One region of the Paenibacillus sp. V4I7 genome, then DNA from elsewhere that is predicted to be linked to it. Evidence: a T-box and tRNA genes for the amino acid it is inferred to sense, from the RefSeq annotation. Region 1 holds a T-box; the other holds one or more tRNA genes.
The links. A T-box is a leader RNA that pairs with one kind of tRNA and senses whether it is charged. The one in region 1 lies ahead of leuS (leucine--tRNA ligase), so its partner is inferred to be a tRNA-Leu.
Positions count from the first base shown of each region.

Region 2: it has a tRNA-Leu gene. The T-box ahead of leuS (leucine--tRNA ligase) is inferred to sense a tRNA for this amino acid. The anticodon was not compared.

Region 1 covers NZ_JAUSZD010000002.1:4,037,875-4,054,323, forward strand. The annotation lists gene QFZ80_RS19835 (ComEA family DNA-binding protein) at 1-53, opposite strand, end outside; gene comER (late competence protein ComER) at 371-1,198, shown strand; gene leuS (leucine--tRNA ligase) at 1,225-3,684, opposite strand; T-box leader at 3,773-4,085, opposite strand; gene QFZ80_RS19850 (class I SAM-dependent DNA methyltransferase) at 4,154-4,912, opposite strand; gene QFZ80_RS19855 (CvfB family protein) at 4,914-5,807, opposite strand; gene rsfS (ribosome silencing factor) at 5,804-6,151, opposite strand; gene yqeK (bis(5'-nucleosyl)-tetraphosphatase (symmetrical) YqeK) at 6,169-6,735, opposite strand; gene QFZ80_RS19870 (nicotinate-nucleotide adenylyltransferase) at 6,725-7,312, opposite strand; gene yhbY (ribosome assembly RNA-binding protein YhbY) at 7,325-7,618, opposite strand; gene aroE (shikimate dehydrogenase) at 7,639-8,499, opposite strand; gene yqeH (ribosome biogenesis GTPase YqeH) at 8,517-9,632, opposite strand; gene QFZ80_RS19890 (YqeG family HAD IIIA-type phosphatase) at 9,641-10,135, opposite strand; gene QFZ80_RS19895 (alpha/beta hydrolase) at 10,338-11,114, opposite strand; gene QFZ80_RS19900 (transglutaminase TgpA family protein) at 11,175-13,409, opposite strand; gene QFZ80_RS19905 (DUF58 domain-containing protein) at 13,402-14,688, opposite strand; gene QFZ80_RS19910 (AAA family ATPase) at 14,693-15,652, opposite strand; gene QFZ80_RS19915 (YjcZ family sporulation protein) at 16,032-16,142, opposite strand; gene spoVAE (stage V sporulation protein AE) at 16,412-16,449, opposite strand, start outside.
Region 2 covers NZ_JAUSZD010000002.1:5,616,747-5,633,195, forward strand. The annotation lists gene speD (adenosylmethionine decarboxylase) at 194-565, shown strand; gene metK (methionine adenosyltransferase) at 647-1,855, opposite strand; gene mtnK (S-methyl-5-thioribose kinase) at 1,886-3,103, opposite strand; tRNA gene QFZ80_RS26230 (tRNA-Leu) at 3,363-3,444, opposite strand; tRNA gene QFZ80_RS26235 (tRNA-Gln) at 3,462-3,533, opposite strand; tRNA gene QFZ80_RS26240 (tRNA-His) at 3,550-3,622, opposite strand; rRNA gene QFZ80_RS26245 (23S ribosomal RNA) at 3,725-6,642, opposite strand; rRNA gene QFZ80_RS26250 (16S ribosomal RNA) at 6,927-8,468, opposite strand; gene QFZ80_RS26255 (hypothetical protein) at 8,748-9,026, opposite strand; gene QFZ80_RS26260 (S-layer homology domain-containing protein) at 9,175-10,596, opposite strand; gene QFZ80_RS26265 (FAD-dependent oxidoreductase) at 10,800-12,455, shown strand; gene QFZ80_RS26270 (DeoR/GlpR family DNA-binding transcription regulator) at 12,634-13,410, shown strand; gene QFZ80_RS26275 (HAD family hydrolase) at 13,403-14,227, shown strand; gene QFZ80_RS26280 (MFS transporter) at 14,224-15,402, shown strand; gene QFZ80_RS26285 (hypothetical protein) at 15,449-15,994, opposite strand; gene QFZ80_RS26290 (DEAD/DEAH box helicase) at 16,043-16,449, opposite strand, start outside.

The DNA.
Region 1 (16,449 bases):
GAAATCATAGCCTGCATTTGAGTGTTCAAAGGTATAAAATCTGTTTGTATCATAGATCTGCCTCCACGAAGGAAAGGCAAAACGACGAAAGCAAATAAACAGATCGCTGCCATCATGATTAGTATCCTTCCTTTTTTGTAACCAAAAAAATCCACGAATTCCCTCCTAAGAGTTTTGCTTTAGCAAAACTAACTTCGTAACCATAAACTTTAGATTTTTGATTTAGCAAAACTTGCATCTTAAGTCTTTCCGAACATAATTGCTGGCATATGAACATATACATGAAAAAGCATCCGAATGGCAATTAAAACTGACCCCGTTCAATAAACTATGAAAGAAAGTGACTGATTTTTTCGGGAGGGATTACTGGATGAAAGCAGGATTCATCGGTACTGGGAGTATGGGAAGTATTCTGATTGAAGCATTCATTCATTCTGGAGCTTTCAATCCGGAGCAAATTATAGCGGGAAATCGAACAATTCGTAAAGTTGAGCTTCTAGCGGAGACATATCCTGGACTTCATGTTGCCGGGTCGAATAGAGAAGTCGTACTGGGGAGCGATCTCATCTTTCTCTGTGTGAAGCCGTCTGAATTCAAGAAAGTTATTGATGAAATTAAAGAGGACGTGCTTCCCTCTCAACTCATCGTGTCCATTACAAGCCCTGTCCTGCTCAAACATTTGGAAGGTCTTCTGTCGGCGAAAATCAGTAAAATTATCCCAAGTATCACCAACTACGTGTTAAGTGGTGCTACACTATGTATTCATGGGAATCGAATGCAGCCTGAGGATAAAGAATGGCTTGAGAACCTATTTGCGCATATTTCCTCACCTATTCGTGTTTCCGAAAATTATACGCGGATCTCTTCCGACATATCCAGCTGCGGTCCCGCTTTTTTAGCCAAATTCCTGCAATCTTTTATTGATGCGGCTGTTGAGGCAACTGGTATTTCTATTGAGGAAGCGACCTTACTTGCTAGTGAAATGACGCTAGGCACAGGAAAGCTGCTTACGACCGGAGGATTCAACCCTGCTAGTCTGCAAAAACGTGTATCTGTTCCCGGTGGAATAACAGCGGAAGGCTTACGTATTTTGGACAACGAGCTTGCGGGGATATTCTCACGAGTCATTTGTGCTACACATGCCAAATATGAAGAAGACATTGAGAAGGCTGAGCTGCTGTTTACTCTGAAGCAGTAACCTTCCCAAATTGCCAACTTCCCTTGCTATCCTACAACAATATTTACTAATTTGCCTTTTACAACAATCAATTTGCGAACGGCCTTTCCGGCGGTCGCTTCTTTGACTTTATCGAGGTCAAATGCGATTTTCTCCATCGCTGCTTCATCTGTATCCTTGGAAATCAGCACACGATCAACAATTTTACCATTGACCTGTACAACAATCTCAATTTCATTGTCGACTGTCCACGCTTCATCGTAGGTTGGCCATGGCAGATAGGTAATTGACTCTGTGCCGCCAAGCTTCTCCCAAAGTTCCTCGGCCAAATGCGGTGCAATTGGGGATAACATCTGAATGAAATTTTTCATCGCTTCAAGCGGTAAACGCTCTGTTTTATAGGCTTCGTTAACGAAAATCATCATTTGACTGATCGCTGTATTAAACCTAAGGGCTTCGAAATCCTCGGTTATTTTTTTGATCGTCCGGTGCCAAGTACGTTTGAACGCATCGCTGCCCAATGTTTCGTCGGCGCTGATTTTAGCATTTATTTGACCATTCTCGTCAACAAACAGTCTCCATACACGATTCAAATAACGATAGATACCATCCACACCCGTTGTGTTCCAAGGTTTGGTCGCTTCAAGTGGTCCCATGAACATTTCGTAAATACGCAGTGTGTCGGCCCCTTGATCGCTGACAATATCATCTGGATTTACAACGTTACCGCGAGATTTACTCATTTTCTCCATGTTCTCACCAAGAATCATCCCTTGGTTTACAAGCTTATGGAAAGGCTCTTTGGTATGAACAAAACCAAGATCATAAAGCACCTTATGCCAGAAACGCGCATACAGCAAATGAAGAACTGCATGTTCTGCTCCGCCGATATAAAGATCTACTGGCAGCCATTGCTGCTGAAGCTCTTGCGAACAAAACTCTTTATCATTACGCGGATCGATAAAACGTAGATAGTACCAGCAGCTGCCAGCCCATTGCGGCATGGTATTCGTTTCACGGCGAGCTTTCATGCCGGTTTCCGGATCAATCGTATTTACCCATTCCAATACGTTCGCAAGTGGTGATTCTCCTGTACCTGATGGTTTAATTTCATCGACTTGTGGAAGCAAGAGTGGCAGTTGATCCACGGGAACAGGCTTCATTGTGCCATCTTCAAGATGAAGAATTGGAATCGGCTCTCCCCAATATCTTTGACGGCTGAATAGCCAATCTCTCAAACGGTAGGTTACTTTACCGCGGCCTTTGCCGTTTTGCTCTAACCAAGCGATCATATGGCTGATCCCCTGTTCGATGTTCAAGCCATTAATCGGGCCGGAATTGACAATCGCCCCGTCACCAGTATAAGCTTCCTTCTCAACATCTCCACCTTGCACGACTTCGATAATCGGCAAATCAAACTGTTTAGCAAACTCCCAGTCACGTTGATCGTGTCCTGGAACAGCCATGATTGCTCCCGTACCGTAACCGCCAAGCACGTAGTCAGCAATCCAAATTGGCACTTTCACGCCATTAACCGGATTGACAGCATACGCCCCTGTAAAAACACCTGTTTTGTCTTTTGCCAAATCCGTACGCTCAAGATCGCTTTTGCGCGAAGCTTTTTCTTGGTATTCCTTAATGGCAGCTGCTTGATCTCCCGTTGTAATTTGCGTAACAAGCTCATGCTCAGGTGCAAGAACACAGTACGTAGCGCCAAACAATGTATCTGGACGTGTCGTAAAAACCGTCAAACTCTTCTCATTGTATCCATCAATCGCAAATTGGACTTCTGCGCCTGTGGATTTACCAATCCAGTTGCGCTGCATATCTTTGATACTTTCGGACCAATCCAGCTCCTCAAGATCTTCAAGTAAACGTTCTGCGTACTCGGTAATTTTCAGAATCCATTGACGCATCGGCTTACGAATAACCGGATGGTTACCGCGCTCGCTCAGGCCGTCAATCACTTCTTCATTAGCAAGAACAGTTCCCAGCGCTGGACACCAGTTTACGGGCACTTCATCCACATAAGCGAGTCCTTTATTGTACAACTGGATGAAAATCCATTGTGTCCATTTGTAATACTCAGGATCTGTTGTACTAATTTCACGATCCCAATCGTACGAGAAGCCTAGTGATTTAATTTGACGACGGAATGTATCAATGTTCTTCTTGGTGAATTCTCGCGGATCATTTCCCGTATCCAGTGCGTACTGTTCAGCAGGAAGTCCGAAAGCGTCCCATCCCATTGGATGAAGTACGTTAAAGCCTCTCATCCGTTTGAAACGTGAAACGATATCAGTTGCTGTGTAGCCTTCCGGATGTCCTACATGCAGACCAGCTCCGGATGGGTAAGGGAACATATCCAGCGCATAAAACTTCGGCTTATCCGAATTCTCAAGCACCTTAAACGTTTTCTTCGCATCCCAATAAGCCTGCCATTTCGGCTCAATTGCCTGTGGATTATAGCCTTGCTGCTCTTTTGTTTCTTTAGTTTCTTGTGTCATGTGTAAAATCCTCCCTGTGTACAGCCATCCTCTTCATGGTTCAAAAGCGCTGTAAGCGCCAAAAAACCCCTCATCGCTAGCGGATATCGCTAGGGACGAGAGGTTAGATTCCCGTGGTACCACCCTAGTTAACACAAGACATTCTTTGCCTGTGTTCACTCTGCCCCTTAACGCGGGTGAGACGATCCAGCTAGCACCATTTATAGGGATCTTTGAGCGTAGCTCAAAGTCTCTCCGCTATAGGGATCTTTGAGTGTAGCTCAAAGTCTCTCCGCTTAACATGGTGATTCACCTTCTAGCTCCGAGGCGAGTTCACAAGACTAACATCTACCGGCTTCCACCCTACATCCGGCTCTCTGAAAGATGCTGTACAAGCTACTATTCCTCTTCTAAGCTTTAATAATCTAATTAGCTTTGATTATATGTAAAATAATACCGCACTGTCAAGCTGTGATGGACTTCATTCCCGTTATTTCTTTGCAATAAAGAAAGCACGTTCCGTCATAGAGGTAGGTTGCTCCCAAGTAAAATCGGCGGCCATATGTACCTCTGTGAAACCGACAGCAAGCAGCGTTTGCTTTAGCCATTGCAAAGAATAAGCTCGCTGTTGATGAGTTTCATCGATGCGTCGAAATGAATTCGTGCCATCGCTATTTTTGACAAATATGGTCAACTCGTGTTCAATTTGCACTTTTTCTTCATCTAACTCACTTGTCCAAATGTAAGCAACATCTTCTTCATTCAGGAAAAAGGGCTGAGATTCCGCATAAGCGAACAATTGCTCAGGAGTATGCACATCAAAAAGGAAAAGACCGCCAGGCTTGAGCCCCTTAAAGGTTTGGCGAAAAGCATCAACGATATCTTCGTCCTCTAACAAATAGTTGAGACTATCACAGATCGAAAGCGCCACATCCACTTGTTCACCGAGGTCCCATTCACGCAGATCCTGTTGTACCCAATGAATGGCGCCACCGCGCAGTTGAATGTGCTCCCCTGTTTTTTGCTCAGCGACTGCCAGCATGTCTTCAGATAAATCAATACCCGTCAACTCGTACCCTTCCAAAGCTAAAGGAATCGTCAAATTCCCAGTACCACAGCCCAGATCAACAATCGTAGATGGTTTCATACCAAATCGTTCGAAGCTTTCTTTCACGAAACGAAGCCAATCTTCATATGGCATGCTATTCATCAAGCGATCATAGGTATACGCGAATTTTTCGTAACTCATGTTAACCTTGCGTCTCCTCTTGCTTCAGATAGGTCCAATCATCTTCCTGATAGATGAGCCCGTCCTTCATAAGCTTGCCTAATGCGCGTTTGAATGCCGCTTTACTAAGGCCAAACCGATCCTTAATGATCTCTGCAGACGTTTTATCCGAAAATGGCATCGCATTTCCAGGTCGTTCTTGAAGGACACTCAAAATGCGCTCCGAATCTTCATCCATCCCTTTTTCTTTACGGAGTCGCATCGATAGATTGACCCGACCATCCTCTTCACGAACGAATGCGACCCGTACTTCAACTAACTCACCTACACGCAGCAAGCGTGTCCGTTCTGGAGCAGCAATAAGTCCAATAACACCATAGCCGAGGACGCCGGCTTCGCAAATGACAAAGGTGCCAATTTGTAGCGGTCTATAGACACGAGCTTTAACCCACTGATTATTCCAGCTAGAAGGTGCACGGACGCAAAGAGGAGCCAGATCCTCTTCCAGAGCCAGCTTAGCGATTAAACGTCCTTGCCGATCGTGAGCTAAAGTGGCAAATACCTTATCTCCTACTTGTGGACGCAGCTCCTCGAGCTCCGGTACATGTCGGTAAGGAAGTAATAAGTGGCGACCCAGTCCCATTTCCAGAAAATATCCAAATCTAGGGTGAATATCTACAACTTCCAGAAGTCCTACTTCGCCCATGAGAAGAAGCGGACGCTTCATTGTAGCCATCAATCGATCCTGCGTATCGTGGAACATGAAGGCTTCAACATGCTCTCCGGGTTGTATTTTACCTACGATTTCTGCATAAGGCAGAAGAACATCCTGCTGGCCGTCAGTAAGGAAATAACCGTTAGGAGGAACCTCCCTCGCTACCTCTAGGGTAACAAGGGATCCTGCTTCCATTCTCATACGCGCTCCACAACTTTGGCATCAGACCAAAGTCTTTCGATATTATAATATTCACGATCATCGCGGTGGAAGACATGAAGAACAACATCCCCTAGATCAAGCAGAACCCATCTTGCTGTATCAATACCTTCATAGCCTCTGATATTAACGCCATGCTCATGTGCTTTCTTTCTAGCTTCGCCGGCAATCGCTTGCACTTGCGTTTCTGAATTCCCGTGACAAATAACGAAATAGTCGGCAATTAAGGATACGCCTTTCAAGTTTAGTGTTACAACATCTGCCGCTTTTTTATCTTCAGCAGCCTCAACAACAAAAGCCAAAACTTCTTCTGGGTTTTTACTCATTCAATCAACCTCCAGGGTTATGTGTTTATTTGTGTAATCAAATCGTTCCGTGTCAAAATAGTAAGCGGATAAATCCGTTTGCCTTTGGCAATTAAAAAGCTAATCGTGGAATCAAAACCGGCTACCAGCGCCTTCTCTAAGCTTCGCTCAGCGATTTCGCGGATGATATCCACACCCGGAAAGTCACGTCCAGGCTCCATATAATCTGCTAAGCATACGATTTTGTCCATTAGTGTCATCTGAACACGTCCGGAGGTGTGATACCGAATTGCATCTAGTATCTCCTCATCATGGATGCCAAATTGCTCCTTAGCGATAAAAGCTCCAGCATGGGAGTGCCACAGCTCCTTATCATAGTCCAGCAAGTCTTGGGGCAATCCGTTCTCGCGGATAATCTTAGCTTGCTCCTGAACGGGCCAATACTTGCAATAATCGTGCAAAATGGCCGCAAGGTCCGCTTTGACCGGATCTCCACCAAAGCGTTTCGCTAATATAACGCTAGTTTCCATGACACCGAGTGTATGCAGCCAGCGTCGCTCAGGCATTTGTTCCTTTACCGCGGCTATCAGTTCCTTACGATTCATACAATCGGTTCACCTCCATGTAACTATTCACCGAGTCTGGGACAAGGTAACGGACTGAACCGTTCCTTTGCCTTTCCTTACGAATAGCTGTTGACGAAATTTCAATAAGCGGCGTGGGTACAATCGTAACTCGATTACGAATGTTCATAGGCATATGCGACATGTCAAGATCATAGCCAGGTCTAGCTAATCCAATAAAGCGAATATGCCGCACGATGTCATCAATGCGATGCCACTGCGGCAAATATTGAACCATATCGGCACCTATAATATAAGCAAATTCCGTACCTGGGTATTCCTTGCTGAGCAGCTCAATCGTATCGATACTATAAGATACGCCGCCTTTGCTGATTTCGATATCCATTGGACGAAAAAAAGGATTGCCTTCCGCAGCAAGGCAAACCATCTCCCAGCGCTGCTTTGTCGTCGCTTTTGGCGCATTTGGCTTATGCGGCGGCACATTTGCCGGCATCAACCACACTTCGGCGAGATCCGCTTCCACCCTCGCTCTCTCCGCCGCGATCAGATGACCGGTGTGGATAGGATCGAAGGTGCCACCCATTATTCCGACAAGCATACTTCCACCTCTTTAGCGCGGCAGTTCAATCTTCTTCTTGTCACGCGATTCTTTGTAAAGCACGACGATTTTACCGATAACCTGCACGAGCTCTGCGCCAGACTTTTCGGATAATTCAGTACCGACCTCGTCGCGGTCTTCTCCACTGTTGTTAAGTACAGTGATTTTAATCAATTCACGAACTTCCAAAGCTTCTTGAATGTGACGGATTAAATGATCGTTCACGCCGCCTTTACCTACTTGGAAGATTGGATCTAAGTGGTGCGCCATTGAGCGCAAATAACGTTTCTGTTTGCCTGTTAACATGGATGTCCCTCTATTCATTCTTATTCAGCTAACGACTGTTCTACCACCTGTCTCATCGCCGCAACGGGCGCAGGGGTACAAGTCCAATATTCAAAGGCAAAAGCACCTTGATAAATAAACATACCGAGTCCGCCATGTATGCGGGCTCCTCTTGCTTCCGCTTCACGAAGAAATCTTGTAATTCGCGGATTATAAATGAGATCGCTGACCAGATGGTGCGAACGCAGGAGTTCAAGCGGTAGCGGAAGTTCATCAACATGAGGATGCATGCCGGCCGAAGTTGTATTCAAAACGAATTCGACCTCATTTACAACATATCCTAGCTCGTCCATACCAAGTCCAATCGCTTCGGTGTAGCTACTAATCGTGTCGGCAAGCTCCAAGGCCCGTTCTTTGGTACGATTCGCGATATAGATACGGCCTGCTCCTTCTTTGGCAAGCGCATAGGCAACGCCTCTCGCCGCTCCACCAGCCCCAAGGAGAAGTACACTTTTCCCTCTCAGTTCAATACCCGTCTCTTCCTTAAGCGATCGCACATAGCCAATACCGTCCGTATTGTAACCGATGAGCTTGCCAGATTCATTAACGATGGTATTCACCGCCCCAACGATCCTAGCCCCTTCATCGATTTCATCCAAATACTGCATAACTTCCACTTTATGCGGAATCGTTACATTGATACCTCTGTATCCTAATGCCCGTATCCCGCGAACAGCATCGCCAAGTTCATCCGGCCGAACATGGAAAGCAGCGTAAACGGCATTAATACCCGCTTCCTGAAAAGCCCGATTCAGCATTATCGGGGAACGGGAATGCCGTATCGGATCTCCGAAAACCCCATATAGAATGGTATGACTGTCAATCGTCCGGTTCTTCTCCATGTTCTCCTCTTGTCCCCCTAAATCAACGACTCACGCGTGATAACCTTAATCCCCTTCGGCGCATGAACGGCAAGCTGTGCTCCAGCTAAGCTGTTCACTTTAATCCAGCCTAAACCAGAGATCAACACATCCATCTGTTTCCCCTTCGGAATGTGCAGCGGATGCTTCACAAGCTTAGGCAGCTCGTCCAAGTCCGCTAGGTTAGGTGGCGCAAGCATGACACCTTTATGTTCTTCATACAAATCATCGGCTTTTTCTAGCTTTGTTCGATGAATTTGAATGGCATTTGACGTGTAGCAAGTGAACGATTGATGTTCACCGCTAATAAAATCAAATCGAGCTAAGGCGCCAAAAAATAACGTTTGCGCTTCATTTAATTGAAACACCATCGGCTTAAGCGGTTTGTCAGGCATGATTCTAGTTAAATCACGCTTTTTCACGACTTCAGTTAAACGATGAGTGTGCACGATACCTGGTGTATCAACGATAAACCGACCATCATCCAGTGGGATTTTGACCAAATCCAGCGTCGTACCCGGGTACTGTGACGTCGTAAGCTCCGACTCCAGATCACTATAATCACTGATTAAGCGGTTAATGAGCGTCGATTTACCGACATTCGTTGCACCGACCACATAAACATCCATGTTGCCGCGATATTCCTGCACAGCTGTAATAACACGATCGAAACCAATGTTTTTCTTCGCGCTGCAAAGGATAATATCAACAACCTTGAGGTTCTCCTCTTTGGCTCTGCGCTGTACCCAGTTAATGATCTTGTTTGCGTTCGTCACTTTTGGCAGCAAATCAATCTTGTTCACAACTAACAGAACAGGATTCGTACCCACAAAGCGTGCAAGTCCGCTAATCATACTGCCTTCAAAGTCAAAAATATCTACGATTTTCACAACCAGAGCTTTCGTTTGGCCGACATGTCCTAGTAATTTAAGGAAGTCGTCCTGCTGCAGTGTGATGCTCGAAGATTCATTATAATGCTTAATGCGATAGCAGCGTTGACAAATAATCGGTTCCTTCTGCATCGCTTCAGCCGGGATAAAGCCCAGCTTACCTTTTTCTTCCGTTTGCAGCAATACGCCGCACCCCGCGCAATGATTAATCGTTTCTGTACTCATGAATCCTCCTATTTCTTCATCCTTGCTAAAGCCCATTTCTCAATACGACGATTGATTTTCGTAAAAAAACCCTCATCCTTAATTGAAATGGGTTGAACAAGGATCGTGTATAGCCCCATCCGATTGCCTCCAAGAACGTCTGTTAACATTTGATCACCAATGACAGCTGTTTGTCTCGCATTCGTACCAAGCAGCTTCATGGCTCTGTGGAATGAAACGTTCGTTGGTTTCTTAGCCCGGTGAATGAATGGAATACCTAGCGGCTCCGCAAAGGCTGAAACCCGTCCATGATTATTATTGGACACGATGACGACCTTGAAGCCCATTTTTTGCAAACGATTCAACCACTCAATTAACTCCGGAGTCGCAAGCGGATCTCGTGCGCCTACGAGTGTATTATCGAGATCTGTTATGATACCGCGAACACCAAATCCCCATAGGTGATTGGCATCAATATCATAGATCGTATGTACAGATTGTCTGGGCACTAGCTTTTTCAGCAAACAAATTACCTCCAACTGCTTCCTCGCAGGCGGGGAGACTTTGAACTATGTTCAAAGATCCCTAAGCGGAGGGACTTTGAATTCGTTCAAAGATCCCTAAGCAGAGAGACTTTGAATTACATTCAAAGATCCCTATATTATATACGTGAAACTATACCATAGTGATCCACTTGTTGCAAAAAGAAAAGAACATATTTTCCCACTAGGAACGGGTCGGAAGCGGCAACCAGTTCAATACGTTTTGAATTTTACGATCCCAATAGCTCCACTCATGTTCGCCTGGCTCTTCTTCATAGGTCAGATCCAACCCCAATTCGCGGCAATAATCTCGGAATCGAATATTATCTTCATAAAGGAAGTCTTCCGTACCGCAGCATTGATAGAACATAGGGGATTGTTTAGTCGATCCTGAGAGCTGCTCTGCCAAATAAAACAAATCATTCCCGCTGCCTTTAATCTTGTTCACATCTCCATAAATAAGTTGGAAGTCGTCAGGAAAATTCAATGCTCTTTGTGATACATCTAATGCCCCAGATAAGCTTGCCGCTGCTGCAAACCGATCTGGATGTGAAAGTGCGAGTTTCATCGCGCCATAGCCACCCATGGACAGGCCTGCCACATAATTCAATTCTCTTTCCTCAGCTAGCGGGAAAAATGATCGTGCTATAGCAGGCAATTCTTCACTAATAAACGTCCAGTATTTCGGCCCCGACGCCATATCGGTGTAAAAGCTGCGATTGACGGCAGGCATGACTACCGCTATCCCCAACTTCGAAGCATACCGTTCTATCGAGGTTCTTCGCATCCAAATCGTATGATCATCGGATAAGCCATGCAGCAGATATAGCGTAGGATGCTTTATCCCATAAACCGCAGATGCCAACCCGATTTGATTTTGAGCAGCTTGCGGCAAAATGACGTGCATTGAAGCTGAAACACCAAGGGAATCCGAATAAAAATGACAGTCGATAAAAGCCATATATCATAATCTCCTCTCATAGGAAAACCACCCCCTCGAAAGGTGAGTGGCTTCATTGCCCTATTTCATTTGTTCTTTTAATCGAATAATAGATTGACTAACGGTTTGGTAGTCGACTTCAGTGGAATTCTCCTGACTGTACTTCGCGCGCTCAAACAATTCGAGCACCGTTTCTAACTCTTTTTTCATCCACTTACTTTGGTTCGACCACCTTGTCGTCGCTTCTCGCATGGTTTCGTACTCATGTCTCGTGTAACCCTTACGACGGCTTAGCCGCAGCAGTTTTTCGAATTCAACGATAATTTTCTGATTAAAATTAACGGCTTGCCTTTTCTTCCTGCGTGTTAGCCATACTCTCCAGTAGTCGCTTTTCGAGATAAAGAATAAACCAACTGCAACAACTGCGATAGCAGCTACACCGCTTAATGTCAACCACAACCATGTAAGGCTCGGAGCCTCTTTAGTTTCTTCTGGCAAAGTAACAGGGTCACTTTCCGTTGATAGATCAACGGGTGGCGGTGTTTGCTCTGGGAACACATTCGGTAGACTGAAGCCTGAGGTCGGTTCAAAGGGTATCCAGCCAAAGCCTTCAAAGTACACTTCAACCCACGAATGGGCGTCTGAATTTCTAACTGTATAGGTACCTGCTCCATCCACATCGATTTCAGTACCCAGTTGACTCAAAATACCTAAATCCCTAAATTCCTCAGGGATCGGTGAGGTGCCCGATGAATAGCCTTTCACCCAACGAGTTGGAAGCCCAATAGAACGGGTTAATACAGCCATAGACGTTGAGTAATAATCACAATACCCTTGCTTCACTTCAAATAAGAAGCGGTCTACGAAATCCTTGCTCTTGCCTTTGCTTTCATCTGGGGTATTTGTATACGGATAATTATCCGATAAATACTTCTCTATTGACTTTGCTTTGTCATAAGGATTCGTCGCTGCCTTGGTAATTTCAACAGCCAGCTGCTTCACACGTCCAGGAAGGTCGGCAGGCACTTGTAGATACTCCGCCCATTCCAGTTGATTGGCATAGTCTGATTTGACTTCTCGCAATAACGCTTCTTCCAGAATAGGTTCCTGGGTAACGATTGTATAATCTTTAGGATAATTATTTCTTCCTGCGTAGCGCAGTTCAGACTGACGCGGAGACCAAATCAGGCGTTGAAACGGGTTCTCACCTTTATTCACTTCCACAATCTTCTGGATAGCGAATCCCCCGAACAAAACGGGAAATACTTCCTCTCTATCCATAACAACCGTTTGAGTCACTTCTTTGGTTTTCAAAAGTGACAGGTCAAATCGCGGATCTAGCGGCAGCGGATTACCATTCACACGATTGACTGGCAATTTCCGCTCCACGGGGCTAAACTCCCAGCCTTTTCCATTATATAACGATCTCGTTTCGCCTCGGAAGTAAGTTCTCTTGCTCGTTTCAACGGTCATAACCGGCGTGTAATCATAACGAAAACCACCGCCAAGCCGGCTGTCATCCCGACTATAACCGGAAGAAGCATCGGCGTTCGTAGATGACGTGATGCTGACTCCTTTTCCAAGTAGAGGGACAGCTTCACCACGGCTTACTTTCCAGGCTGTATAAGGATCCGTTAATATCGGATTCACAGTTGGTGCTAGTAGACCAACTAGAAAAGTGACACCGACAATCAATAGAACGGGAACAATGAGGGTTGACGGGTAATCCGTAATCGTTTCCCAAATGACCGGAGCCCGCCTCTTCAGTTGACTAAAATGCTGAACCATCAACAGTGAGAATCCGCAAAATATGACCATAGCTACTTGCGGCCACAAAAAGATTATACTGAAGGAATCTCGAATAGCAAAAAATAAGATACTGACAAAAATAAGGACAAATACACGCAGTCTTGATTGGACTGACCACATCGCAAACAAATAAGTAATCCATGCAGTTAAACTAAACCAAATGTACGGCTCCAACTGCCCCGCATTCAGAGCAATCCACTTCACTGCATCCTTCCATGCCGTCACATTAACCGCAACAAAATGATAGCTCATACCAATTCCGTGCAGCCATATAATCAAACCAAATTGAATCAAGGAACGCCAGCCGCGATGTAAGTGCGGTATGAGGTAAGTAACCGCTACAATTAAGAGGGTTCCCGTCACAAAGGCGACTGTTTCAGGCAACCAAAGTCCATCTTCTTTCATGATCCAAATAACAAATTGATAAAGGAAAATCCCCGTAAGAATTGCTGTAACTCGCTTTGACCAATCCGTCAGCAAAATCCTTTTCCAAAGTACGTTAGGCATAACGTTTCGCCCCTCCCAACAGGTTAGGCAAGTCCGTCAACTGACTAACCTCATAACCCATATAACCTTGTGAGCGAATCGCCTTAATCCAATCCTCCTGATGACCTTCAATGTCCGTCCCTTGCGGTTTGAATACATGGTTGGACTTCGCATGAACCCAGATATGGCATGGATTCATCTGAAGATGTTCCAGGTGATGAATCACTTGTATCATCGCTGAGCCCTTTTGCGGTGAAATAAGTACAAAGAAGCAGCCTGCTGGCCATTCCCGCGAGCGTTCTTTGATGATTTGGTGAAGTGAGTGATAACCATCTGCTTCTACCCCGACCAAATGCTGGATGATTTGCTTGTGATGTTTCTGACTTTGCTTCGGTTCAAAATACGTGGATTCCTTCCCAATCGAAAGTAATCCCAGTGCTAAATCACGACTCGCTCCATATCGAAATAAGGACGCTGCTACAGATACCGCCAGTTCAAATTCGGCAGCGTCCCGGTAGGCCCTGGCATTCCGATCCAATAGAATAATCGTCTTGGGAAGGGATTCTCGCTCGAATTCTTTGGATTTCCATGTACCTGTCTTCGCAGTGGCATTCCAATGTATACGTGATAAGCGGTCTCCATAAATATATTCACGGACACCATTAATTTGCGTCGTTTCACGATGTGCTCGTGTCGTTGTGGAGTGATGCTGCATGCCCTTAAGCATTTGGTGAAATTGCGCCCATTCCCGAATAGCAACCGTTTGTGGATACACAGTAATCGGCTGCTGAAGCTCTAATCGTCCCTTATGCTGAAAGAAGCCAAAAATATCTTCGGTTAAGCACTCCGTATCACCAAATCGATAATACCCTCTTCTTAATGGTGGGGTACTGTAAAGTAATTCGCCTCTACGTTTCCAATCCGGAACAATGGAGCCTTCGAAAATGGTCTCTTCCCCATTCTGTCGAATAAGCTGATCTTTAATCATCATATAAGGAATAGGCCAGTACCCCGGAATCTGCACGCCAATACCAATCTGCAATGATTGCCCAGCTTCTATTTGAGTTTCTTGACCTACATTCGTAAGCTTGCGGGTACCTTGCGCACGTTTAATTCCACTCCAGTTGCCAGAGAGTAAATAAGCAGACAATAACGTGATAATAATAAAAAGCATAGAGGCCAGCTTCCCACCTTGAAACAACAGGAACAATAAACTAGCTGTGAAACAAGAAATAAGAAGCCATAGAGCTGCCGGAAACCGGGGAAATTCCCCGAATCGTTTGAATACCGGTCGATTCATAGGCTCACTTCTCCAATCGAACCGGCACGCGTACTTGCTCGAAAATCGCGCCGAGAACTGAGGAAACCGTCGCTCCGTCCATACGGGCTTCGGAATGAAGAATCATTCGATGACCAAGAACATAAGGAGCAAGGTATTTAATATCATCAGGAATCACATAGTCTCTTCCATGGAGGAATGCAAAAGATTTGGAAGCCAAAACTAATGAAAGCGTTGCTCTTGGACTGGCTCCGAGGAATACAGCCTGATGTTCCCGCGTTTTTCTAGTAATGGTCACTAAATAATCAGCTACTGCTTCATCCAAGTGGACATGACGGACCTGTTCCTGGATGGCTAGTACTTGAGACGTATTCATGATCGCCTGCAGTGCCTCCATCGGATGCACTTTGCTCTGGGATGTAATCATTTGCTTCTCGGCGGCTTCACTCGGATAACCTAGGCTAAACTTCATCATGAATCGGTCAAGCTGCGCTTCAGGCAAAATATATGTGCCTTCGAAGTCAATCGGGTTCTGGGTCGCCAGCATCATAAATGGTGAAGGAAGCTCATGTATATCACCATCGACGGTGATGTGTTGTTCTTCCATTGCTTCCAACAAAGCAGACTGTGTTTTGGTTGTTGCCCGGTTAATCTCATCGACTAGTAAAATATTCGCCATAATCGGTCCTGAACGGAACAGGAATTTCTCTTCTTTGGGATGATATATAGAAACACCTGTTATATCGGAAGGTAATAAATCCGGATTACATTGAATACGGCGAAATTGACCATCTATGGATCGAGCAAGTGCTTTAATCAGCACTGTCTTGCCAGTACCCGGCACATCTTCAAGCAAAACATGCCCACCGGCCAGCATCGCAGTTAGCAACAATTCAATCTCAGAGCTCTTGCCAAGAATGCATGATTCCAAATTCGTTTTCAACCTAGCTAGAGCTTCTACATGATGATGGGTGGCAGTTTCCATGTGTGATCCTCCTTAGAGTTTTGCTCAGCAAAACTTGCTTCGATAGCGTTACTGAGTTTTCGTAAGAAAACTTACGTCGTAAGCATTCGAGTTTCAGAAAATTTACGACGTAAGCATTAGCTGCATTTTTCTTGGCATATTGCGTTTATGCTGCCATTTAGGGTGAAAATACTTCCATAAGTCCATATTCCTCAAAAATGATAGGAAAATGAGCGTAAATCTAGTTTACAGTAAAGTTTTTCGTCCGTATACTTGTAAATCCTCTAAATTTATTTGTTAAATTTAACCATCCACAGCGGTAAACGAGGATAAGCAAAAAAAAGAGATCCACAGCATCGTGCTGTGGATCCAAATTTAATATATTACCTATTGCGGCGAATCAGATTGCAAAAGCCATAGTAATAATAACCAAAAGAATAAAGAGAACCAAGACTACAGCCGTACTTGTACCCACACCACCGCTATAACAACCTCCTGCAGCATAACCCATTCTATCTCGCTCCTTTCTGTTATCAGATGGTCTATTGTATTTCAATGGCATTTGAAATGTATGGACAAATATCAGATAGTAAAGGCCTGTTTTGAGATTAGGATCAATGATCACTGTTTTTTGAATGATGTTAGCGTGATTTAACGAAAAAGGGGCTGTCCCAAAAGTAGAAAAAAAGTCTACTTAAGGGCAGCCCTCTTTTATTGAAGTTTGACAACGTGACTGGAAAAGTCACCCGTCCTGGGACAGCCCATGTTCAAGCAATCATCTTATCCTTTGGGTCTGACAAATACAGCAGCTATGAAGG
Region 2 (16,449 bases), 1.6 Mb from region 1:
AACCTCAAGTTAGAGAGTGCTCTTTTTGTTCTTCTCTTTTCGTTCTATCACAATAGGAAAACAATCCTCTTAATTCGGCATTTTCGAACAGCCTTTTCGTGGTTTTTCAACTGAATTAGACACTCTACTAGATCACTCTTCATTTTTAATCATAGAATAATTATGAAGTTGAAAATTTGAAGGGGTGATAGATTTGCAATACTCAACATATGGCAGGCATACGGTTGTTGACGTTTGGGGGGTAGATTCCAGTTTTCTAGATAATGTTGATTTTTTACGGCTAATTATGGTGAATGCAGCTGAGAAGAGTGGTGCTACCGTGTTGTCAGTAATCCATAAAAAATTCGATCCAAGTGGCTGTTCAATCCTTGTTCTTCTATCTGAAAGTCATCTTTCCATTCACACATATCCGGAGGAAGGTTTTGCGGCAATAGATGGTTACACCTGCGGAACGAGAGTAGACCCTAAAATAGCAGTCGATTATTTAGTGGATATAATAAAACCCAAGAAAATGTATACAAAAACATTGATTCGAGGTTCTAATGAAATAGATGTCCTAGATTAATATAAAAAGCCTCTTTCGGATGAAGAGGCTTTTTGTGTCGAAGTCAGATGCGTAATGGTTGTTGATCATTCCCTAATGCCCCTATTGCCCCTTTTGCGCGTCTTTTTGCAACAATTCCGCTTTATCTGTCTGTTCCCAAGGAAACTCAACATCCGTGCGTCCAAAATGTCCATACGCTGCCGTGCTCTGATAGATTGGTCGACGTAGATTTAACATCTTAATAATACCTGCCGGACGAAGATCAAAGTGATTGCGAACTAACTGAATAAGCTTGTCATCTTCAATGATTCCCGTACCAAATGTTTCGATAGCTATACTAACAGGATGTGCTACTCCAATAGCATAAGCAATCTGAATTTCACACTTTTGAGCTAAACCTGCCGCAACAATGTTTTTTGCTACATAACGCGCGGCATAAGCAGCTGAACGGTCAACCTTGGTGGGATCTTTACCCGAAAATGCACCTCCGCCATGACGAGCATAGCCGCCATAAGTATCGGCAATAATTTTACGACCCGTTAATCCTGCATCTCCCTCTGGACCACCGATCACAAATCGACCCGTTGGATTAATAAAATATTTTGTTTTCTCATCTATCAAATCAGTTGGAATGACAGGCAAAATCACAAATTCATACATATCTTTTTTAATTTGCTCTAGGGACACTTCAGGATCATGTTGAGCTGAGATTACGATCGTATCGATACGGATGGGGCGATCGCCTTCATATTCTACGCTGACCTGTACCTTCCCGTCAGGACGTAGATAAGGTACTGTACCATTCTTGCGTACTTGAGCCAATTGATACGCCAGTTTATGGGATAGAGCTATTGGCATTGGCATCAATTCCTTGGTTTCACTACAAGCATATCCGAAAATCAACCCTTGATCACCGGCACCCGTTTCTTCCATATCTCCTTCATTCAATATGCCATCGCGGATTTCTAAGGCTTGGTTGACCCCCATTGCAATATCAGGAGATTGTTCATTGATGGCGATTAAGACTGCACATGAATTGGCATCGAAACCGAATTCAGCTCGTGTATATCCAATGTTACTAAGTGTTTTTCGAACAACTTTTTGATAATCAATAACCGCATTCGCTGTAATCTCGCCGGTTACAAGAACAAACCCCCGACCCACACAACATTCACAACCAACGCGTGCATACGGGTCTATCTCGTATATTGCATCTAGTATACCATCAGAAATTTGGTCACAAAGTTTATCAGGATGGCCTTCAGTCACCGATTCAGAAGTAAAGAGATGGTTTCTTTTTTTAATCGTCATATACATGACCTCCCAACTAATAATCCTCTTTTATAACTCCCCCCACCCTGCTATCTGTCTAACGCGGGATGTAATGTCGCTGATTCTTTGCACTTGCCGTCTTTCTAGTACCAATTCTTGTCCGATTGAGAGCGCTAACTTTTCAGCTTTTGCCCGCAAACTAGGATCATTTATACTTTCCATGTCCCATACATGTGATAGACCTATGATTCTACGAATCATTTTACAACCCGCATAGCCCGCAGCATCCTCAAGTATTTGGAGTAAGTAATGATCTACGTATCCCGGAATTACCGCCATTCTTTCTTTAGATTCCTTTTCCCATAAATCCCTAAATTCTTTTTCAAAATATGACCATATTTGTTCAATCATCGTAAGAAGATACGCTTGATAATCCATTCGTTCCTGCGAGTCCGGAGTGTGTCCTTCGTGGGAGGCAAAGCTAAGTAATAGATTTCCTATCACAGCGCCGATATCAAATCCAATAGGTCCATAAAAAGCAAATTCCGGATCAATCACCTTAGTATCCTCTTTCGTTACCATGATGCTGCCGGTATGAAGGTCCCCATGGATGAGTGCCTGGGCATGAGTAAGGAAACCTTCCTTTAATTTTGCGACCTCAAGTTTCAGTTGGTTATTCTCCCATATTTCAACCACCTTATCTGCTATCAATGGATTAAATTGATTAGTTTCTGAAGCGTAATAAGGATCTGTAAAAATGAGATTTTCGGATATCTTACACATTTCCGGATTTGAGAACTGAACCACTTTTTCTTTTTTCACTTGAGATGGTAATGCAAAATCGGACGTCAAATACAAAGTCCGTCCTAGAAAAGTGCCCATATGACATGCAAAATGAGGATAGCGTTCACGGGTAACCAATCCTTTACGCATATTCAGATAGTTCGACAAATCTTCCATCACAGTTAATGCCATCGTACTATCATAATGATAGACATTAGGCACACTACCTGGGCAAATAGAATGTTGAACAATCAATGCCTGACTTTCAAGTCGTGCCCGGTCGAGGGTCAATGGCCAAGATTCCCCAACCACCCGCGCATACGGAAGCGCCTGCTTCATTATGATGCTTTTTCCTGAACTTTTGTCTGTAATACGAAAGACGAGATTTAAATTTCCATCGCCAATCTCTTGGCAAACCAGCTGTGCATTTGTCATAAACATGTTTCTTAACTTTCGGGCGTAATTCAATGCTCTGTATTCATTAAGGGCTTGGTACTGAAGCATACTATCATTCCTCCTTTCTTCCTCAGTAGAAAAGTAATACTATTCTATTAATAATCGAAGAAAGAGAATTTGGTGTATGCAAAAAGCCAAAATAGTAAAACAGACTACATATTTAGGCCACTCTAAGAGAATTTATCGGTGGAACCGAAATGTTGGCAATAAAATGGACCTTCATTTAGCTATATTGATAATTGGAGAACCTAGCATAATAACACAAAAAAACCCTTAACTAGTAAGGGTTTCTTGCTTAAAATTGGGATGCGGTCGGAGGGATTTGAACCCTCACGCCTTGTGAGCGCCACCCCCTCAAGATGGTGTGTCTGCCGTTCCACCACGACCGCTTATGAAAATTAGAAAACTGGGGATCTAGGATTTGAACCTAGGCATGACGGAGTCAAAGTCCGTTGCCTTACCGCTTGGCTAATCCCCATTATTGAAGGGAAAAGGGCGACCGATGGGACTTGAACCCACGAATGCTGGATCCACAAACCAGTGCGTTAACCCCTTCGCCACGATCGCCACAGTAGGGATTTATTCCCTGAAGACTAGATACGAAACTTGCGTAAAGTAATCATGTGCATGGCTACGTTAGACGTAGGTGCTAGCTGCTTAGTCAGCTTTTTGGTTAAGCCCTCGACCGATTAGTATTCGTCAGCTGCATGCATTGCTGCACTTCCACCTCGAACCTATCAACCTCGTCGTCTACAAGGGGTCTTACATACTGGGAAATCTCATCTTGAGGGGGGCTTCGCGCTTAGATGCTTTCAGCGCTTATCCCCTCCGTACATAGCTACCCAGCGATGCCTCTGGCGAGACAACTGGTACACCAGCGGTACGTCCATCCCGGTCCTCTCGTACTAAGGACAGCTCCTCTCAAATTTCCTACGCCCGCGACAGATAGGGACCGAACTGTCTCACGACGTTCTGAACCCAGCTCGCGTACCGCTTTAATGGGCGAACAGCCCAACCCTTGGGACCTACTTCAGCCCCAGGATGCGATGAGCCGACATCGAGGTGCCAAACCTCCCCGTCGATGTGGACTCTTGGGGGAGATAAGCCTGTTATCCCCAGGGTAGCTTTTATCCGTTGAGCGATGGCCCTTCCATTCGGTACCACCGGATCACTAAGTCCGACTTTCGTCCCTGCTCGACTTGTAGGTCTCGCAGTCAAGCTCCCTTATGCCTTTGCACTCTGCGAATGATTTCCAACCATTCTGAGGGAACCTTTAAACGCCTCCGTTACATTTTAGGAGGCGACCGCCCCAGTCAAACTGCCCACCTGACACTGTCCCCATACCGGATCACGGTACCAGGTTAGAACTCCGATACGATCAGGGTGGTATCCCAACGATGCCTCCACCCAAGCTGGCGCTCAGGCTTCAAAGGCTCCCACCTATCCTGTACAGATCGTACCAAAGTCCAATATCAAGCTGCAGTAAAGCTCCATGGGGTCTTTCCGTCTTGTCGCGGGTAACCTGCATCTTCACAGGTATTAAAATTTCACCGGATCTCTCGTTGAGACAGCGCCCAAGTCGTTACGCCATTCGTGCGGGTCAGAATTTACCTGACAAGGAATTTCGCTACCTTAGGACCGTTATAGTTACGGCCGCCGTTTACTGGGGCTTCAATTCATAGCTTCGGGCTTGCGCCCTAACCACTCCTCTTAACCTTCCAGCACCGGGCAGGCGTCAGCCCGTATACTTCGCCTTGCGGCTTCGCACAGACCTGTGTTTTTGCTAAACAGTCGCTTGGGCCTTTTCACTGCGGCCCCCTCGGGCTATTCACCCTACCGAGGCACCCCTTCTCCCGAAGTTACGGGGTCATTTTGCCGAGTTCCTTAACGAGAGTTCTTCCGCGCGCCTTAGAATTCTCTTCTCACCCACCTGTGTCGGTTTGCGGTACGGGCACCTTCGCCTGGCTAGAAGCTTTTCTTGGCAGTGTGAACTCATGACCTTCGGTACTTAAATTTCCCTCCCCATCACAGCCCAGCCTTAACGATGTGCGGATTTGCCTACACATCAGCCTCACTGCTTGGACGAGCATCCATCAGCTCGCGTCACTATCCTTCTGCGTCACTCCATTGCTCATAACGGCTACGGTGGTACAGGAATTTCCACCTGTTGTCCATCGACTACGCCTTTCGGCCTCGCCTTAGGTCCCGACTTACCCTGAGCGGACGAGCCTTCCTCAGGAACCCTTAGGTTTTCGGCGGATCAGATTCTCACTGATCTTTTCGTTACTTATACCGGCATTCTCACTTGTATGCGCTCCACCTGTCCTTACGGTCAGAATTCTACGTACATACAACGCTCCCCTACCCATGCACTAAAGTGCAAGCCATAGCTTCGGTGGCGTGTTTAGCCCCGTTACATTTTCGGCGCAGAGTCACTCGACCAGTGAGCTATTACGCACTCTTTCAATGGTGGCTGCTTCTAAGCCAACATCCTGGTTGTCTGTGCAACTCCACATCCTTTCCCACTTAACACACACTTGGGGACCTTAGCTGATGGTCTGGGCTGTTTCCCTTTTGACAATGGATCTTAGCACTCACTGTCTGACTCCCGGATTTAAGTTTGTGGCATTCAGAGTTTGACTGGACTTAGTAACCCTTGGCGGGCCCCGCACCCAATCAGTGCTTTACCTCCACAACTCAACATCCGAGGCTAGCCCTAAAGCTATTTCGGGGAGAACCAGCTATCTCCGAGTTCGATTGGAATTTCTCCGCTACCCCCACCTCATCCCCGCATTTTTCAACATGCGTGGGTTCGGGCCTCCAGTGAGTGTTACCTCACCTTCACCCTGGACAGGGGTAGATCACACGGTTTCGGGTCTACGTCCACGTACTAAAGCGCCCTATTCAGACTCGCTTTCGCTGCGGCTCCGCCTCTTCAGCTTAACCTCGCACGGGAACGTAACTCGCCGGTTCATTCTACAAAAGGCACGCCATCACCCATATAGAGGGCTCTGACTTCTTGTAAGCACACGGTTTCAGGTTCTTTTTCACTCCGCTTCCGCGGTGCTTTTCACCTTTCCCTCACGGTACTGCTTCACTATCGGTCACTAGGGAGTATTTAGCCTTGGCAGATGGTCCTGCCGGATTCCGACGGGGTTTCACGTGACCCGCCGTACTCAGGATACCTCTAGGGGTTTCGTTCGATTTTGGCTACGGGGCTTTTACCCTCTATGCCGGACCTTTCCAGATCACTTCGCCTACCGAACTAACCCCACAACGAGGTCCTACAACCCCAAGGAGCAAGCTCCTTGGTTTGGGCTATTCCGCTTTCGCTCGCCGCTACTGACGGAATCACTTTTGTTTTCTTTTCCTCCAGGTACTTAGATGTTTCAGTTCCCTGGGTATGCCTCTACTATTGCTATGTATTCACAATAGAGTAACTGCGCATTACCACAGCTGGGTTCCCCCATTCGGACATCCCCGGATCAAAGCCTGCTTACGGCTCCCCGAGGCATTTCGTCGTTCGCCACGTCCTTCTTCGGCTCCTAGTGCCTAGGCATCCTCCGTGTGCTCTTTCTAGCTTAACCATTTATAGGGACCTTTAGCGTTAGCTAAAGTCTCTCCTAAGCTGAAAAAACTTTAAAGATTTTTGCAAGATTCGTTAGAATCAAGCAACCTAAGTTCTTACTTTACGTTTTGTTTCGTTATCTAGTTTTCAAGGAACAACTGTAATGCTTTTGAAAGATTGCTCTTTCAAAACTGAACACGAGTGAGTAAGCGATTTGTATCCTATACTGAGAGACTTTGATCTACGATCAAAGATCCCTATATTAGATACTTGACTGGATCTATCAGATCCGAGTCTCCATAGAAAGGAGGTGATCCAGCCGCACCTTCCGATACGGCTACCTTGTTACGACTTCACCCCAATCATCTACCCCACCTTCGGCGGCTGGCTCCCTTGCGGGTTACCCCACCGACTTCGGGTGTTGTAAACTCTCGTGGTGTGACGGGCGGTGTGTACAAGACCCGGGAACGTATTCACCGCGGCATGCTGATCCGCGATTACTAGCAATTCCGACTTCATGCAGGCGAGTTGCAGCCTGCAATCCGAACTGAGATCGGCTTATAAGGATTGGCTCCACCTCGCGGCTTCGCTTCCCGTTGTACCGACCATTGTAGTACGTGTGTAGCCCAGGTCATAAGGGGCATGATGATTTGACGTCATCCCCACCTTCCTCCGGTTTGTCACCGGCAGTCATCTTAGAGTGCCCACCCAAAGTGCTGGCAACTAAGATCAAGGGTTGCGCTCGTTGCGGGACTTAACCCAACATCTCACGACACGAGCTGACGACAACCATGCACCACCTGTCTCCAATGCTCCGAAGAGGGCACCTATCTCTAGGTGTTACATCGGGATGTCAAGACCTGGTAAGGTTCTTCGCGTTGCTTCGAATTAAACCACATACTCCACTGCTTGTGCGGGTCCCCGTCAATTCCTTTGAGTTTCACTCTTGCGAGCGTACTCCCCAGGCGGCATACTTACTGTGTTAACTTCGGCACCGAGGAATCGAATCCCCAACACCTAGTATGCATCGTTTACGGCGTGGACTACCAGGGTATCTAATCCTGTTTGCTCCCCACGCTTTCGCGCCTCAGCGTCAGTTATAGGCCAGAAAGTCGCCTTCGCCACTGGTGTTCCTCCACATCTCTACGCATTTCACCGCTACACGTGGAATTCCACTTTCCTCTCCTACACTCAAGTCAACCAGTTTTGGATGCGAACCGGGGTTGAGCCCCGGGCTTAAACACCCAACTTAATTGACCGCCTGCGCGCGCTTTACGCCCAATAATTCCGGACAACGCTTGCCCCCTACGTATTACCGCGGCTGCTGGCACGTAGTTAGCCGGGGCTTTCTTCTCCTATACCGTCACACAAAGAGCAGTTACTCTCCTTGCTGTTCGTCTAGGGCAACAGAGCTTTACGATCCGAAAACCTTCATCACTCACGCGGCGTTGCTCCGTCAGACTTGCGTCCATTGCGGAAGATTCCCTACTGCTGCCTCCCGTAGGAGTCTGGGCCGTGTCTCAGTCCCAGTGTGGCCGTTCACCCTCTCAGGTCGGCTACGCATCGTCGCCTTGGTAGGCCGTTACCCTACCAACTAGCTAATGCGCCGCAGGCCCATCTATAAGCCACAGATTGCTCCGTGTTTCATAATTCTCTCATGCGAGAAAACCAGTTATCCGGTCTTAGCTATCGTTTCCGATAGTTATCCCGATCTTATAGGCAGGTTACCTACGTGTTACTCACCCGTCCGCCGCTAACTTATCCCGAAGGATAAGTCCGCTCGACTTGCATGTATTAGGCACGCCGCCAGCGTTCGTCCTGAGCCAGGATCAAACTCTCCATAATAGAAAAGCTGAAATGCTCATTGACTTGCTAGCGAGATTTTACAATCTCTTTTTTGAACGATTTCTCGTTCGTGCTTACTCACTCGTTGTTCAGTTTTCAAAGATCAATTTCTTTCGTTCTTCCGCCCTACTCTCTCGGCCGGATTTATAATATAGCATAGTCGCCTAACCAAATGCAAGCTTTTTTTACTTTTTTCGATAAAAAATTCAGCTCCATTTTGGCCGGAAAATGAATATATCATGCTGAGATCAATCATGCAACCGCCTATTTTTACCAACTTCAAGTTCTTACACGATCCAACATCGTTTCAACAAGCTCTTGCTCAAAATGCTCTTTAAGCGAATCGTTGCTTTGACTAATAGAAAGTTGTATCTCTTTAAATTCTCCAACCAAATTTTGAATGTCTGTCAGTTTCCCCTCTTGGGCCAATCGTCCTGTAAGCTCAATCACATGATAAGCAATTGCTTGATACGCATCGGCAAAGCTTTGGTCAACATCAGCAGCAGCCCGATAATCTGCATAATATCGTTTAAACGTTTGAATGAGTGTTTCGTCCATCTGTCAACTCTCTCCTTTCAAGATAGGAGTCAGTTTGCCTCCAGGAAAGGAAAAATATGCAGCATATAAAAGCAAAAGCTCCCGCTGTCTGGCAGCAAGGAGCTTTTCGCATGATTCATGCCTTTTTCATTTTTTCTGTAGGGGAAAATTATTTGACTTCAATTGAAGTAATAACTTGATTATATCCTTTTAACTGAACCGGATGATTTTGCACTAGTTGAGTACGGTCGCCAGTTATTACTACATTCGGAGATACGTTGTAGATTGTTGCTGTGTTATTTTGCGTTAATGAAACTGTTGCGATCTTACCTTGTGCGTCTGGTGTCGAATAGTTAAATAGGCCAATTACATCAATTGCTTGATTATCTTGAGCCAACTTCGTCACTTGTATAGTAACTTGGTTACCGGAAGTTGTGATATTGACTACATCGCCAACTTGAAGCAAGGCAGCAGGTACCTGTACACCACCACGATAAATAACTACATTAGAGCTAATTGTGTATGGAGTTGTTGTTCCTGCTGAATTCGTCAAAGTCAACACATTATTGTTGTTGTAAACTGCAGCACTAATCGTCCCGCTTGTGACGTTATTTTGTTGAGCCATTTTCGTTACTTCAATATAATTAACAATATTATTAAAACCATCAACTTTAATTTCATCGCCTACTTGCAGTTGAGCAGGGCTTACTTGTACACCACCACGTAGTATGAATACATTTGGGTGAAGGGTGTACGGAGTTGATACGCCATTTTTAGTAAGCGTAAGAACGTTATTAGCAACTACGGCGTTCACAGTTCCAGTGCTGATGCTTTGATCTTCGTCAGGCAGTTGGTTGCCTGCACGATCCAATAAAGCAGCCAATTGAGCGCGTGTTACGTTTTGAGTTGGTTTAAATGTGTTATCCTCAAACCCGTCAATCAGACCTTTTTCGATCGCTACAGCTACATAACCTACAGAACCGGCCGGGATTTTGTTTGCATCTTTAAATTGAAGTGTTGTATTCATTTTCGCTTTTGCTTCAGCTTCCAATTTCAAAGATTTGACCAAGAGTGTAGTCGCCCACAGACGATCTGCAGGTTGATTCGGTTTAACGGAATCTTCACTTTCAGAGAACAAATCATTTTCAAGAGCTACAGCTACATAACCTACAGCCCATGCAGGAATTTGATTCGCATCTTTAAAGTTCAGCTTCGTTTGCATTTCAGCAGCAGATTCTGCTTGTTCACGTAATCCCATATTACGAACGGCTGCTACAATTGCTTGAATGCGCGGAACCGCAATGTCAGGCTTAAATGATCCATCTTCAAATCCTTCAAATACGCGTTTGGAAGATAAACTTGCTATGTAACGCAATGCCCATTTCGCGCCTTCCATATCGTTGAAGTTCAGATTAATGTTGATGTTCGTATTAACTTTATTATGGTTGTTGCTTTTGTTTTCATATTTAAAATCTTTCTTATCATCACGGTCATGATCATTGCCTTTAGCGAACGCTGCAGCTCCGCCCCCCATTACCATTGTAAGTACAAGACCTGTTGCTACTGCTTTTTTCATTAAGTTCTTCTTCATTGTCAAATTCTCTCTCCCTTATTCATATGATGGAGCCTTCGCGAAGGGTTCCTGTGTTATGCTACAAGAATTCGCCCATCCGATTATCTTTTTGGGGGTGTACATCAAAATCTTTTATATCATCTTAATTTCTGAGTCTATTAAATCCACTATCAAACTGCTAAACTTAAGCCATATCAGACTATCGCAAAAGGAGTTTACACATGCGTCTACGGAATCCTCGAGTTCAACTTATTATCGCTTTAGCCGTTCTGCTTATTGTTTTGTCCGCAATTTCGTATAGCAAGGTTTGGCTTAAACAAGGGAATATCGAGCCAGAAGCTGTTTCTGAGCCAGCCATCACGCATCCAGACACTCCAATCGTAAGCGTTGCCCCCACAGCACCTGTTGTCGCAACAAATAATGAGAGCGTTAATACGTATCCTACTGAACACATCGATGTCGTTGTAATCGGCAGTGAGCTTGAAGGTCTTTACCTTGCCAGAGCTGCAGCAGATGAAGGCTTGAAGGTTAAAGTATTGGATCCTCATAAAGCTTTTGGAGGTCAGATTCTCCAAAGTCAAATGCTCTTTCTCGATGAAACCCGCGACGATCAAGGACATTTACTTGTACAAGGCCGTGCCAAAGAATTATTCGACGGTTTCAGAAATGCCAAAATTCGTAAGCTTCCTGAGTTCTCTACATATATGAATAAACTAATTAGAGATATTCCTTTGGAATCTGGCATTGTCATTAATGAGATTGAACAAACGAATACTTCTGATCAAATGCACAAAATCGCTTCTATCGTTTACAGTACAGAAAAGAAGGAAAAGAAGAAAATCACAGCCACCTATTGGGTGGACAACAGCGATTATGCCGCGTTAATCAGTCGATTGGACGTCAAGCGATTGCCAGGTCTTGAGAAGTTCTATGGTCAAAAAGAGATCGAGTATATGAGTGCTGGCATGATGATGAAGTTCAAAAATGTCGACTGGAAAAAGTTTAACACCGCATTTAATCTATTAAAGCAGGAAGAAAAATCGAAACAATTCGGTGGCGGTTACGTAAGTGATAGCTTCGCTATTGGGCTAAGCGGAATGACTAAAGCCTATCATCCTTCCAATGATCGAGTCTTTCTAAGAGGTTTAAATGCGGTACATCAACGGGATGGGGAAGTACTCATTAACGCCCTTCTTGTTTATACCGTTGATCCTTCAAAACCAGAGTCCATCCAAGAGGCTGTTAATTTGGGTAATAAAGAAACTGCTCTGATTCTCAATCACTTCCGTAAAACGTTACCGGGTTGGGAACATGCTGAATTAGGCGAATTTCCTACGTATCCCTATGTCCGAGAATATAATCACTATGAAATGGACTATGTTTTAAAACCATCTGATCTCCTTTCAGGCACGATGTTTTGGGATAATGTCAGCATTGGTGGATATCCGCTTGATTTGCAGGGCACAAGCGCTAACAAGTGGGGTATTGAAATGGGGCGTCCGGATAAATACGGTATGCCACTGCGCAGCTTTTTGCTGAAAAATTATGAGAATGTCATCGCGGCCGGAAAAAATGTAGGTTCATCGGCTATCGCCTACGGAAGCACAAGGATTCAACCGAATACTAGTCTAGCTGCAGAGTCTATCGGAGTTATTTTAGGTCAACTGCATGGTAAGCAAAAGCTGAGGGAAATAAAACCTGATGAAATGGCCAAACTCCAGCAGTACTTAGCTCACCACTATCAAATCAAGGTTACGGGTGTAGTAGGTACGAATAAAATTACCGGTTGGAACGAAGAAGAAATTAGAAAGCTCGACTCCGGAGAAATTATATATCCTAGCTATATTAAAACCAGAAAAAATCCTGCGAGTAAATAATCAGATAAATGATCAGAAAACCGTGCATTCGTTCCTCGAACGAGTACACGGTCTTTTTTTGCAAAAAATCGTTAGATTTCTCGCAACAAAATAGTTGAAATCATGCATGTTCAGCATTATAATAAGCCATATACTTATTATTACTTATAATCACTTAAGCGAAAGGAGTTAATCCCCCTTGTTTCAGGAAGAAAGACTTATTTCAATCGTCGAATACTTAAAATCAAATAAACGAATTACTGTCGATCTTATTTGTGAGCTCTACGATGTTTCGCGGGACACAGCTAGACGTGACATGGTTAAGCTCGAAGAGCAAGGGACTATTGTTCGAACGCGCGGCGGTGCCATACTCCCTACCCTTTCCAAAGAAGTTGGAGATTATGATCAACGATTGCAAGCCGAGTCTTCCTCGAAGCTAACGATTGGCAAGACAGCTGCGGCACTCATTCAAGACGGTGATTATATCATGATGGATGCCTCAACCACAGTCCTACATGCTGCCACTGCACTAAGCTCCAAGCAGAATGTCGTCGTGACAAGCTCAATTGAAATTGCTGCTATTCTCACTCGTAAAGATGAAACGATCATCCATATTCTTGGCGGTGTACTGGATAACAAGCACCATAGTGTATACGGAGCGAAAGCGATCGAGATGTTAAATGACTATCATGTCGATAAACTGCTCATCGGTACTTGCGGAATTACAGAAGAAGGGCTGTCTGCTCCCAACGAAGAGGATTGTTATCTGGTGAGAGCCATGATGCAGCATGCGGACCAAGTTATCGTATTAGCGGATCATTCCAAATTCGGAAAGCGATTATTTCATCGCGTAGTGGGATTCGAGAGTATTGACATCCTTGTAACGGATCAGGCATTAAGCACTGAAATGAAAGAGAAATTACTTGCATGTGATGTGGAAATCGTATTAGCAGGAGGAGAAGACCAACATGATTAAACTTATCGTAAGTGATTTGGACGGCACATTACTCGATCACAATAAGAAAGTCAGTTCTAGAGAATTAGCTGCACTATTGAAAGTCAAAGAAGCTGGTATTAGACTTTGTTTGGCATCAGGAAGAATGAACATTGAAATGCAGCAGGTATTGGCGGAAATTGGTCATCGCGCCTATTCCATATCGCAAAATGGTGCATTCATCCACTTAGAGGACGGTACGTTCATGAAATCCCAGCTTTTTCAACCTGATTTGGCTTATCAAGTTTACCAGCTTCTTAAGGATTTTGATCTCGTCAAGCTCGTTTGCTCGGGCGAAGCAAATTATATCACGAATTTGACTCCTGCTTCCGATGAGGTGCAATCCCGAACATTCCAACCTTTTATTGTCAAAGAAGATGTGGAGCAGTCTTTGAAAGGGGACTTTGCTGTTTGTAAGTTCTCGATGTTTGGAAAAATAGAAACTCTCTTGGAGCTTAAGGCTCTTATGGAGGATAAGCTTGGGGATCAGCTTGAAATGTTCATTTCTGACAAAGATTGTCTTGACATTATGCCTCTCGCTGTTTCAAAGGGCAGCTCTCTGCTTGTCCTTATTGAAAAATTGGGATTGCAGCCAGAAGAGATCGCCTGCTTCGGGGATTCTTTCAACGATGTATCGATGTTCGGCATCACTCCTCATAGTTTTGCTATGAAAGGTGCTCATCCAGAAGTCAAACAAAAGGCATCGTACCATGTTGATTCTGTTGCAGAAGCCATTGGTCATGTATTTGCTTATAACGAGAAATATGCATTAGAACAAAAAGGAAGCACTGCCTTATGAAAAGACTACTTATTATGGGGTGCTTGTCCTACCTATTAACAGGCTGTACCCACGTTATATTTGGCGCTGTTTTGCCTGAATTACTTGCTCATTACGATCGTAGTTACAGTGACGGCGGAATGCTAGTCTTCCTAGAATTCGGTGGTTTCCTTCTAGGTGTACTCTGCATGCCTAGTCTTATTCGTCGCATCAGTCGCAGAAGTACCATTACAGCGGCTTTTGGTCTTCTCTTTTTCGCCATGATCGCCATTGTCCTACTGCCTCCATGGCCGATTACGGTTTGTCTCTCTTTCATAGCCGGTGTCGCTTTCGGACTCGTCGAATCCTGCATTAGCACCTTTGTATTAATGGCAGCAAAGGATAATCAAGCGATTGCTTTCAACAAGCTCGAGGTTTTCTTCGGACTTGGGGCGTTATTTATGCCAATTATATCAAGTATCCTTATTGCCGGCGGCTTATGGAAATATGGATTCCTGCTTTTAGGTTTAAGTGCATTAGCTACGGGTATCGTCTGGTCAAAGCTTTCCTTAGGCGAGCATGATACGTTATTAGCTCATAAAGCGGATCGCATGCAGCGAACAGAGAAACTCCCTGCACTGACGAAGAGCTCCTTGACGTTTCTTCTTCTACTCATGATCGTTTTCTTCTTATATGTAGGAATGGAAAATACCATCGTTAATTTCTTGCCTTCCATCTTTACCGATCAATTACATGCTTCCAGCTCCGTTTCCTCTCTCGCTGTAACTGCCTTTTGGCTAGCGATGGTGATAGGCCGTATTTTCGCCGGTGTGGTAGCCGAGAAAATGACTTATTTCCGTTACTTAGCTATCTCCTTTGCAGGTAGTCTGCTTACAGTTCTGATATGGGTGTTTAGCACGAACCTATGGAGCAGCTTCGCAGTTGTACTATTACTTGGATTATTCATGTCCGGTATGTTCGCTGTAGCTCTCATTTATGCGAATCAACTGCTTCCGGGGCGTACAGAGCAAACAACGAGTACGCTAATCGCAGCAGGGGGATTAGGAGGTTCTATTCTGCCCTTAGGTGTCGGTTGGGGGATGGACCGTTTTCATGTTGGCGTGTCGATTTGGTTTGTACTGATTGGTATGTGTGTCGTGTTAGGCATCATTTTATACTCTCGGAGATGGAACGTTCAAACCACAAAGTCTGTATAAAGTTAAAAAAAAGCTGAAACCCTTAGTGGATTCAGCTTTTTCTATGTTATCGCAACGGCTTTAATTGGATGATGATAGCTTTTTCCTCGAACAGTACATTCTTTACACCAATCAGTTTTGGCAAGTGATCTTCAATAGGGAGTTTAAAAGGCGAAAGTTGAACCCATTCACTTGGTACTTGCATGCCTTTAATACTCGTATTTCTATGTTGTACGACTAAATTCGGCGGGTTCCAAGCAAGGGTGAACATCATTTGGGCACCGATGGGTATCTTCTCCCGCCACCTAACATTTACGTCAGCCACAAGGTTCGAACCTTGTAGTGTAAGCTTCGCCCCTTCAATTCGAAAATCATTAGGGAGAACCTGATGTGCAGCTAACTGCTTCTTTACCACTTCATTAAGGTCTTGTTCGGTTAGCTGTACCTCAAGCTTCCGGTTCTTGACGATGTCTGTGATCTTACTGCTGATCGTGATTTCATTATAATCCAGGTTTAAATCTTCGGTTGGTTTAACATGCCGAACGGCGATCGCAAGTAGCGCCGTAAGGATGAAGCCCACAGCTATGGCGAAAATAAAAAGTTTTCTCAGCACGTCTCACACCCCGCAGATAACAATTTGTTGTTGCCCTCGTAGATAGGGCTACTCTTTGTTCTGCTGCTTTTCTTTGAGCCAGCGAGGAGCGCCCTTGCTCTTGCGATCTCGCTCGCGCTGGGCTTTACTCACGGTCTTGCCACCAGCGGCCGTGTTCGCCTGCGCCGCCGGCTTCGCCGGGGCAGCGCTGCTCTGGCCGCGCGCGTCAGTCGCCGCGGCGCTAGTGCGCACCGCGCCCGCTGGCGCGGCAGCATCCTGCGCGCCGGCGGAGCTGCGCGTAGGTGCTGCGCCGCTCGGGCGGGCAGCTTCGCGGCGGCTGCGCATCGTCGCCGCACTGCGGTCCTGGGCCGGGTCGACGAGCCGGCCTTCGAACATCGCCTTCGGCGCGATCGTGATGCCGAGCTGCTTCTCGAATTTGTCGAGAATGAACTGCTCCTTCGGCGTCACGATAGAGA